Regions from separate parts of the Pseudomonas sp. AC229 genome, predicted to be linked through region 1. Evidence: predicted binding sites of a transcription regulator. Region 1 holds the regulator's gene; each other region holds the start of a gene.
What was found. Region 1 encodes sigma-54, which starts transcription at its own class of promoters, with help from an activator protein. Its sites were predicted from a motif close to ANTGGCATNNANNTTGCTNT; they were not measured.

Region 1 (2,212 bases):
CTGAAACCATCCTCGCCAACCAGTTGGTGAAAGAGGTTTACCTGGGTCACGAATTCCGCCTCTAAGAGCGTTCTGTAGCCGCAATCAGATGCGCACTACAGACTTCGATTGAGGACTAGGCAAACGCCTCAGACTTAGGCATATAATTTGCTTCCTGGTGGCGCTTCGGCGCCCTCGTTGTGGAAGCGCGTATGCGCCGGCGAATAAGGTCTTAAGCCCCCTCCATGAAACCATCGCTCGTCCTAAAAATGGGCCAGCAGCTGACGATGACACCGCAGCTGCAACAAGCCATCCGCTTACTCCAACTGTCCACACTGGATCTTCAACAAGAGATTCAGGAGGCGCTGGAGTCCAATCCCATGCTCGAACGCCAAGAAGAAGGCGAGGACTTCGATAACAGCGATCCGCTGGCCGATGGCGCCGAAAGCGCGCCGCCCGCGCCGAACAACGAAGAGTCCTACCAAGACACCAGCTACCAGGAAACCTCGGCACCTACCGTCGACAATCTGGAAGACGGCGAATGGGGCGAACGCATTCCCAATGAGCTTCCCGTCGACACGGCGTGGGAAGACATCTACCAAACCAGTGCCAGCAGCCTGCCATCCAACGACGATGACGAGTGGGATTTCACCACCCGCACCTCGGCTGGCGAAAGCTTGCAAAGCCATATGCTCTGGCAGCTCAACCTGGCGCCGATGTCCGACAAGGACCGCCTGATTGCGGTCACCCTGATCGACTGCATTAACGACCAAGGCTACCTGGAAGAAACCCTCGAAGAAGTGCTGGAGGCGTTCGATCCCGAGTTGGATATCGAGCTCGACGAAGTCGAAGCCGTGCTGCACCGCATCCAGCAATTCGAACCCTCAGGCATCGGCGCGCGCGACCTGCGTGAGTGCCTGTTGCTGCAACTGCGTCAGCTGCCAGCGAAAACGCCGTGGCTGCCCGAAGCGCAGCGCCTGGCCGGCGATTACCTCGACCTGCTCGGCAACCGCGATTACAGCCAACTGATGCGCCGCATGAAGCTCAAGGAAGACGAGCTGCGTCAGGTCATCGAACTGATTCAAAGCCTTAACCCGCGCCCGGGTTCGCAGATTGAAGCGAGCGAGCCGGAATACGTGGTGCCCGACGTGATCGTGCGCAAGCACAACGACCGCTGGCTGGTGGAGCTGAATCAGGAAGCGATGCCCAAGCTGCGGGTTAATCCGCAATACGCCGGCTTCGTTCGCCGCGCCGACTCCAGCGCCGACAACACCTTTATGCGCAATCAGCTGCAAGAGGCGCGTTGGTTTATCAAAAGTCTGCAAAGCCGCAACGAAACACTGATGAAAGTGGCCAGCCAGATCGTCGAGCACCAACGCGGCTTCCTCGACTACGGCGACGAGGCCATGAAGCCGCTGGTTCTGCATGACATCGCCGAAGCAGTGGGCATGCACGAATCAACGATCTCGCGCGTTACCACGCAAAAATTCATGCACACCCCGCGTGGCATTTATGAGCTGAAGTACTTCTTCTCCAGCCACGTCAGCACCTCCGAAGGCGGCGAATGCTCGTCAACGGCGATACGCGCAATCATCAAAAAACTGGTTGCTGCGGAAAATGCGAAAAAGCCGTTGAGTGACAGCAAGATCGCTGGTTTACTGGAGGCACAGGGCATTCAGGTAGCCCGTCGCACAGTCGCCAAATACCGCGAATCCCTCGGGATAGCGCCTTCCAGTGAACGTAAGCGACTGATGTAAACGCCTGACCCGGTTCGCCTGCGAACCTCGCTCTGGCAAGACGGCTACACTGATCCAAGGCCAAAGTGTTCCGGCGACAAGCCCGTTAGCTTGTCTCTTACACACGGCAATAAGGAGAAAGCGGTATGCAAGTCAACATCAGTGGACATCAGCTGGATGTGACCGACGCCCTACGCGACTACATCGACGAGAAGCTCAGTCGATTGGAACGCCACTTCGACAAGATCACCAACGTGCAAGTGACCATGGAGGTCGAGAAGCTCAAGCAGAAAATCGAAGCGACTTTGCACATCGCCGGGGGCGAAGTGGTCGCCAACGCCGAACATGACGACATGTACGCAGCCATCGATCTACTCACCGACAAACTCGACCGCCAACTTATCAAACATAAGGAAAAGCAACTGGGTCGCCTGCAAGGCGCCACAGCTCGCTGACACCATCCCAACCCATGATTCGACTTGAAAATATCCTGACCC
Region 2 (2,212 bases), on a different contig from region 1:
GCCCTGCAAGGGCACCCGGAAATGACCGAAGAACTGGTGCGCCTGTGGCTGACCGACTTTGAGCATCTGTTGGATGAGACCCAGCCGAGTCAGCAGTCGAAACGCAAAATGCTTGAGGATTTGCCGCAGAAGGTGGCGGCGCTGAATGCGGTGGCGGAGGGGTTTTATCGGCGGTGGTTGGGGTTGGCGTTTGGTTAGGTGGGGCGGGCGAGGATCCACATTCGTTTAGGGAAATGCGATTCCTCCGAAATACTGGATCCCGAATCGTCGGACCGCCGCCTTCGCGAGGATGACGGGTGTTTTGTTTGGAATTTTTGTACTCCTGCGAATCGTCATCAAGAACACCGCCAGCACTAAAAACCTCCGTCATCCTCGCGAACGCGGGGATCCAGAGTCGTTCAGGGAAAGGCGATTCTTCCGAAATACTGGATCCCCGCTTTCGCGAGGATGACGGAGGTCTAGTTTGGAATTTCTGTACACCTGCAATGCGTCAGTTGACACACGGCCATCCCTCAAAACCTCCGTCATCCTCGCGAACGCGGGGATCCAGAGTCGTTCAGGGAAAGGCGATCCTTCCGAAATACTGGATTCCCGCTTTCGCGGGAATGACGGAGGTTTAGTTTGGAATTTCTGTACACCTGCAATGCGTCAGTTGACACACGGCCATCCCTCAAAACCACCGTCATCCTCGCGAAGGCGGCGGTCCGACGATTCGGGATCCAGGCTTGCATGGCGAGCACCATTACGTGACTGAGCCTGGATTCCCAACCGTCGACCGCGCCGATCTTCAGAGCCCCCCCATATTTAGTTGCAATCAACCCCGACTACGCTGGTCATAGGGAAACACCCAAGCGAAGCGGCTATCTTCACGGGTGCCGCCCAACGGGGCGTGGCCACGCACGGTGAGTCAAGGAATGCGCGATTCTGGTGCGCAGGGTGAGTGTCTTATTTTCAAGTCATTGATACTTAACGAATAAGACGGATGGCTCGGGCTTTGCAATACCTATGCACGTCCGGGTGACAAGGAGTACGGCATGACCCGCACCTTTTATGACGAGATGTACTTGGCGAACGGCGAATGCCGTCCGCATTACCGGGAGTTCGCGCGCTGGTTGGCCGACACCCCGGATGAGTTGCTGGCGCAGCGCCGCCGCGAAGCTGATCTGCTGTTTCACCGCGCTGGCATCACGTTCACCTTGTACGGCGACGACCAAGGCACCGAGCGGCTTATTCCCTTCGACATCATTCCGCGCAGCATTCCGGCCAGTGAGTGGCGCATTGTCGAGCGCGGCTGCATCCAGCGGGTGCAGGCATTGAATATGTTTCTCGCCGACCTTTACCACGACCAACGCATCATCAAGGCCGGCATCATTCCGGCCGAGCAGGTGCTGGCCAACGAGGGTTACCAACTGGCGATGCAGGGGCTGAATCTGCACCGCGATCTGTACGCGCATATCTCGGGCGTCGACTTGGTGCGCGACGGCGACGGCACGTACTACGTGCTCGAAGACAACCTGCGCACCCCCAGCGGCGTGAGCTACATGCTCGAAGACCGCAAAATGATGATGCGCCTGTTCCCCGAGCTGTTCGCCGCCCAGCGCGTGCTGCCCATCGATCACTACCCCAATTTGCTTCTCGACACGTTGAAGAGCTCCAGCCCGCTGGATAACCCCAACGTGGTGGTGCTGACGCCAGGGCGCTTTAACAGTGCGTACTTCGAACACGCGTTTCTGGCCCGCGAAATGGGCGTGGAGCTGGTTGAAGGCGCCGACTTGTTCGTGCGCGACGACAAAGTCTTTATGCGCACCACCGCCGGCGCCAAGCAGGTGGATGTGATCTACCGCCGTCTGGACGACGCCTTCCTCGACCCATTGGCATTCAACCCCGACTCCATGCTCGGTGTGCCGGGTCTGCTGTCGACGTACCGCAGCGGCAATGTGGTGCTGGCTAACGCCATCGGCACGGGCGTGGCGGATGACAAATCGATTTACCCCTTTGTCGGCGAAATGATCCGCTTCTACCTCGACGAAGAACCGATTCTGAAAAACGTGCCGACCTTCCAGTGCCGCAAGCCGGTGGAGTTGCAGCACGTGCTGACCAATCTGGAACACTTGGTGGTCAAGGAAACCCAAGGCTCCGGCGGCTACGGCATGTTGGTCGGGCCGGCCGCCAGCAGGGCAGAAATCGAAACCTTCCGCGCGCGGTTGATCGC
Region 3 (2,212 bases), on a different contig from region 1:
TGGGCCACTTCCATTACGCCCAGCTCGTGAGCACGGCCGCCAAGGTTGAAGAAACAGAAGTGGCTGATCATGCCGCGACGAATCATTTGATACGCGGCCACGGTGGAGTCGAAGCCGCCGGACATCAGCACCAGCGTCTGCTCGATGGCGCCGAGCGGGTAGCCGCCCAGGCCTTCGTGCTGGCTGTGGATGATATAGAGAAGCTGATTGCGGATTTCCATGCGCACCAGCAGCTCGGGGTCTTTCAACGAGATACCGGCAGCGCCGCACTGGCGACGCAGTTGGCTGCCGACATAACGCTCGACATCCATCGAACTGAAGCTGTGTTTGCCGGCGCGCTTGCAGCGCACGGCGAAAACCTTGCCGGCTAGTTGATCGCCGAAATGGGCTTTGCATTTTTCGACCATGTCGTCGAAATCGCCCAACGGGTATTCGTTCACTTCCAGGAATTGACCGATGCCGGAGATACGCGAGAGGCGCTGTTTCAGCTCGGCCAGAACCTTGGGCTCGGTGAGACGGGTTTCGACGTCGATGTTGTCCCACACGCCGTCAACCACGAGATTCGGATCCAGGTCACGCATCACCGCACGAATATTCTTCGTGAGCTGGCGGATGAAGCGCGTGCGCACCGGCCGGCTTTTTATGGTGATCTCGGGGAAGACTTTGACGATAAGTTTCATGAAAACAGCGCGCGCGAGCCTGGCCTAAATTAAGGGGCGCGGATTATAGCGGAAATTGCTCAAGGTTTAACCAGGCAATGCGTAGAAAGATCCGGCACGCACCAAAATGCATCACGACCTTTCGCGCGAGATTCATTTTGGTGCGCGACGCCTCGTTCTTTTAACGTGCAGCCCCCGCAGCGCCTGACTTTCGGGCAGCAAACCCACTTCGGGGCACTGGCATGCAATTTGCTCCCTTGTGAGGCAGGTTGCCCTGGCGGACTATGCCGCCCGGCTTCACCGTTTTATTTGGGGCTAAAAAATCACAACGCCCCACCATCTGGAGGACACCATGTCGAAGGCGCTTCAACTAATCAAAGATCACGACGTGAAGTGGGTTGACCTGCGCTTCACCGATACCAAAGGCAAGCAGCACCACGTGACCATGCCGGCCCGTGACGCCCTTGACGACGAATTCTTCGAAGTCGGCAAAATGTTCGACGGTTCCTCGATCCATGGCTGGAAAGGCATCGAAGCCTCCGACATGATCCTGCTGCCAGTAGACAGCACTGCCGTTCTCGACCCGTTCACCGAAGAGCCGACCCTGATTCTGGTCTGCAACATCATCGAACCGTCGACCATGCAAGGCTACGACCGTGACCCGCGCTCCATCGCTGCTCGCGCTGAGGAATACCTCAAGTCGACCGGCATTGGCGACACCGTATTCGTAGGCCCGGAGCCTGAGTTCTTCGTTTTCGACGAAGTGAAATTCAAGTCCGACATTTCCGGCTCGATGTTCAAAATCATCTCTGAACAAGCGTCCTGGAACACCGACAGCGATTTCGAAACCGGCAACAAAGGCCACCGCCCCGGCGTCAAAGGCGGCTACTTCCCGGTTCCACCCGTCGACCACGACCACGAAATCCGTACTGCCATGTGTAATGCCATGGAAGAAATGGGCCTGGTCATCGAAGTTCACCACCACGAAGTGGCGACTGCCGGCCAGAACGAAATCGGCGTGAAGTTCAACACCCTGGTTGCCAAGGCTGACGAAGTTCAAACCCTGAAGTATTGCGTACACAACGTGGCCGATGCCTACGGCAAAACCGCGACCTTCATGCCTAAGCCTCTGTACGGCGACAACGGCTCGGGTATGCACGTACACATGTCCATCTCCAAAGATGGCAAGAACACCTTCTCCGGCGAAGGCTATGCCGGCCTGTCCGACACCGCTCTGTACTTCATCGGCGGCATCATCAAGCACGGTAAGGCTCTGAACGGCTTCACCAACCCGTCGACCAACTCGTACAAGCGTCTGGTCCCAGGTTTCGAAGCACCGGTAATGCTGGCCTACTCGGCTCGCAACCGCTCCGCCTCCATCCGCATTCCTTACGTGTCGAGCCCGAAAGCCCGCCGTATCGAAGCACGTTTCCCGGACCCGGCTGCTAACCCGTACCTGGCGTTCGCCGCGCTGTTGATGGCTGGCCTGGACGGCATCCAGAACAAAATCCACCCTGGCGATGCTGCGGACAAAAACCTGTACGACCTGCCAC

Region 2: a site for sigma-54 is predicted at 982-1,001, ahead of AC0IW7_RS23540 (circularly permuted type 2 ATP-grasp protein). Genes of this name have one in related genera too.
Region 3: a site for sigma-54 is predicted at 896-915, ahead of glnA (glutamate--ammonia ligase). Genes of this name have one in related genera too.

Annotation. Positions count from the first base shown of each region.
Region 1 is NZ_CEEDHK010000001.1:387,183-389,394, forward strand. It holds gene lptB (LPS export ABC transporter ATP-binding protein) at 1-65, shown strand, start outside; gene AC0IW7_RS01740 (RNA polymerase factor sigma-54) at 225-1,736, shown strand; gene hpf (ribosome hibernation-promoting factor, HPF/YfiA family) at 1,862-2,170, shown strand; gene ptsN (PTS IIA-like nitrogen regulatory protein PtsN) at 2,185-2,212, shown strand, end outside.
Region 2 is NZ_CEEDHK010000022.1:10,611-12,822, forward strand. It holds gene AC0IW7_RS23535 (type 1 glutamine amidotransferase) at 1-198, shown strand, start outside; gene AC0IW7_RS23540 (circularly permuted type 2 ATP-grasp protein) at 1,035-2,212, shown strand, end outside.
Region 3 is NZ_CEEDHK010000021.1:17,419-19,630, forward strand. It holds gene thiI (tRNA uracil 4-sulfurtransferase ThiI) at 1-680, opposite strand, end outside; gene glnA (glutamate--ammonia ligase) at 1,012-2,212, shown strand, end outside.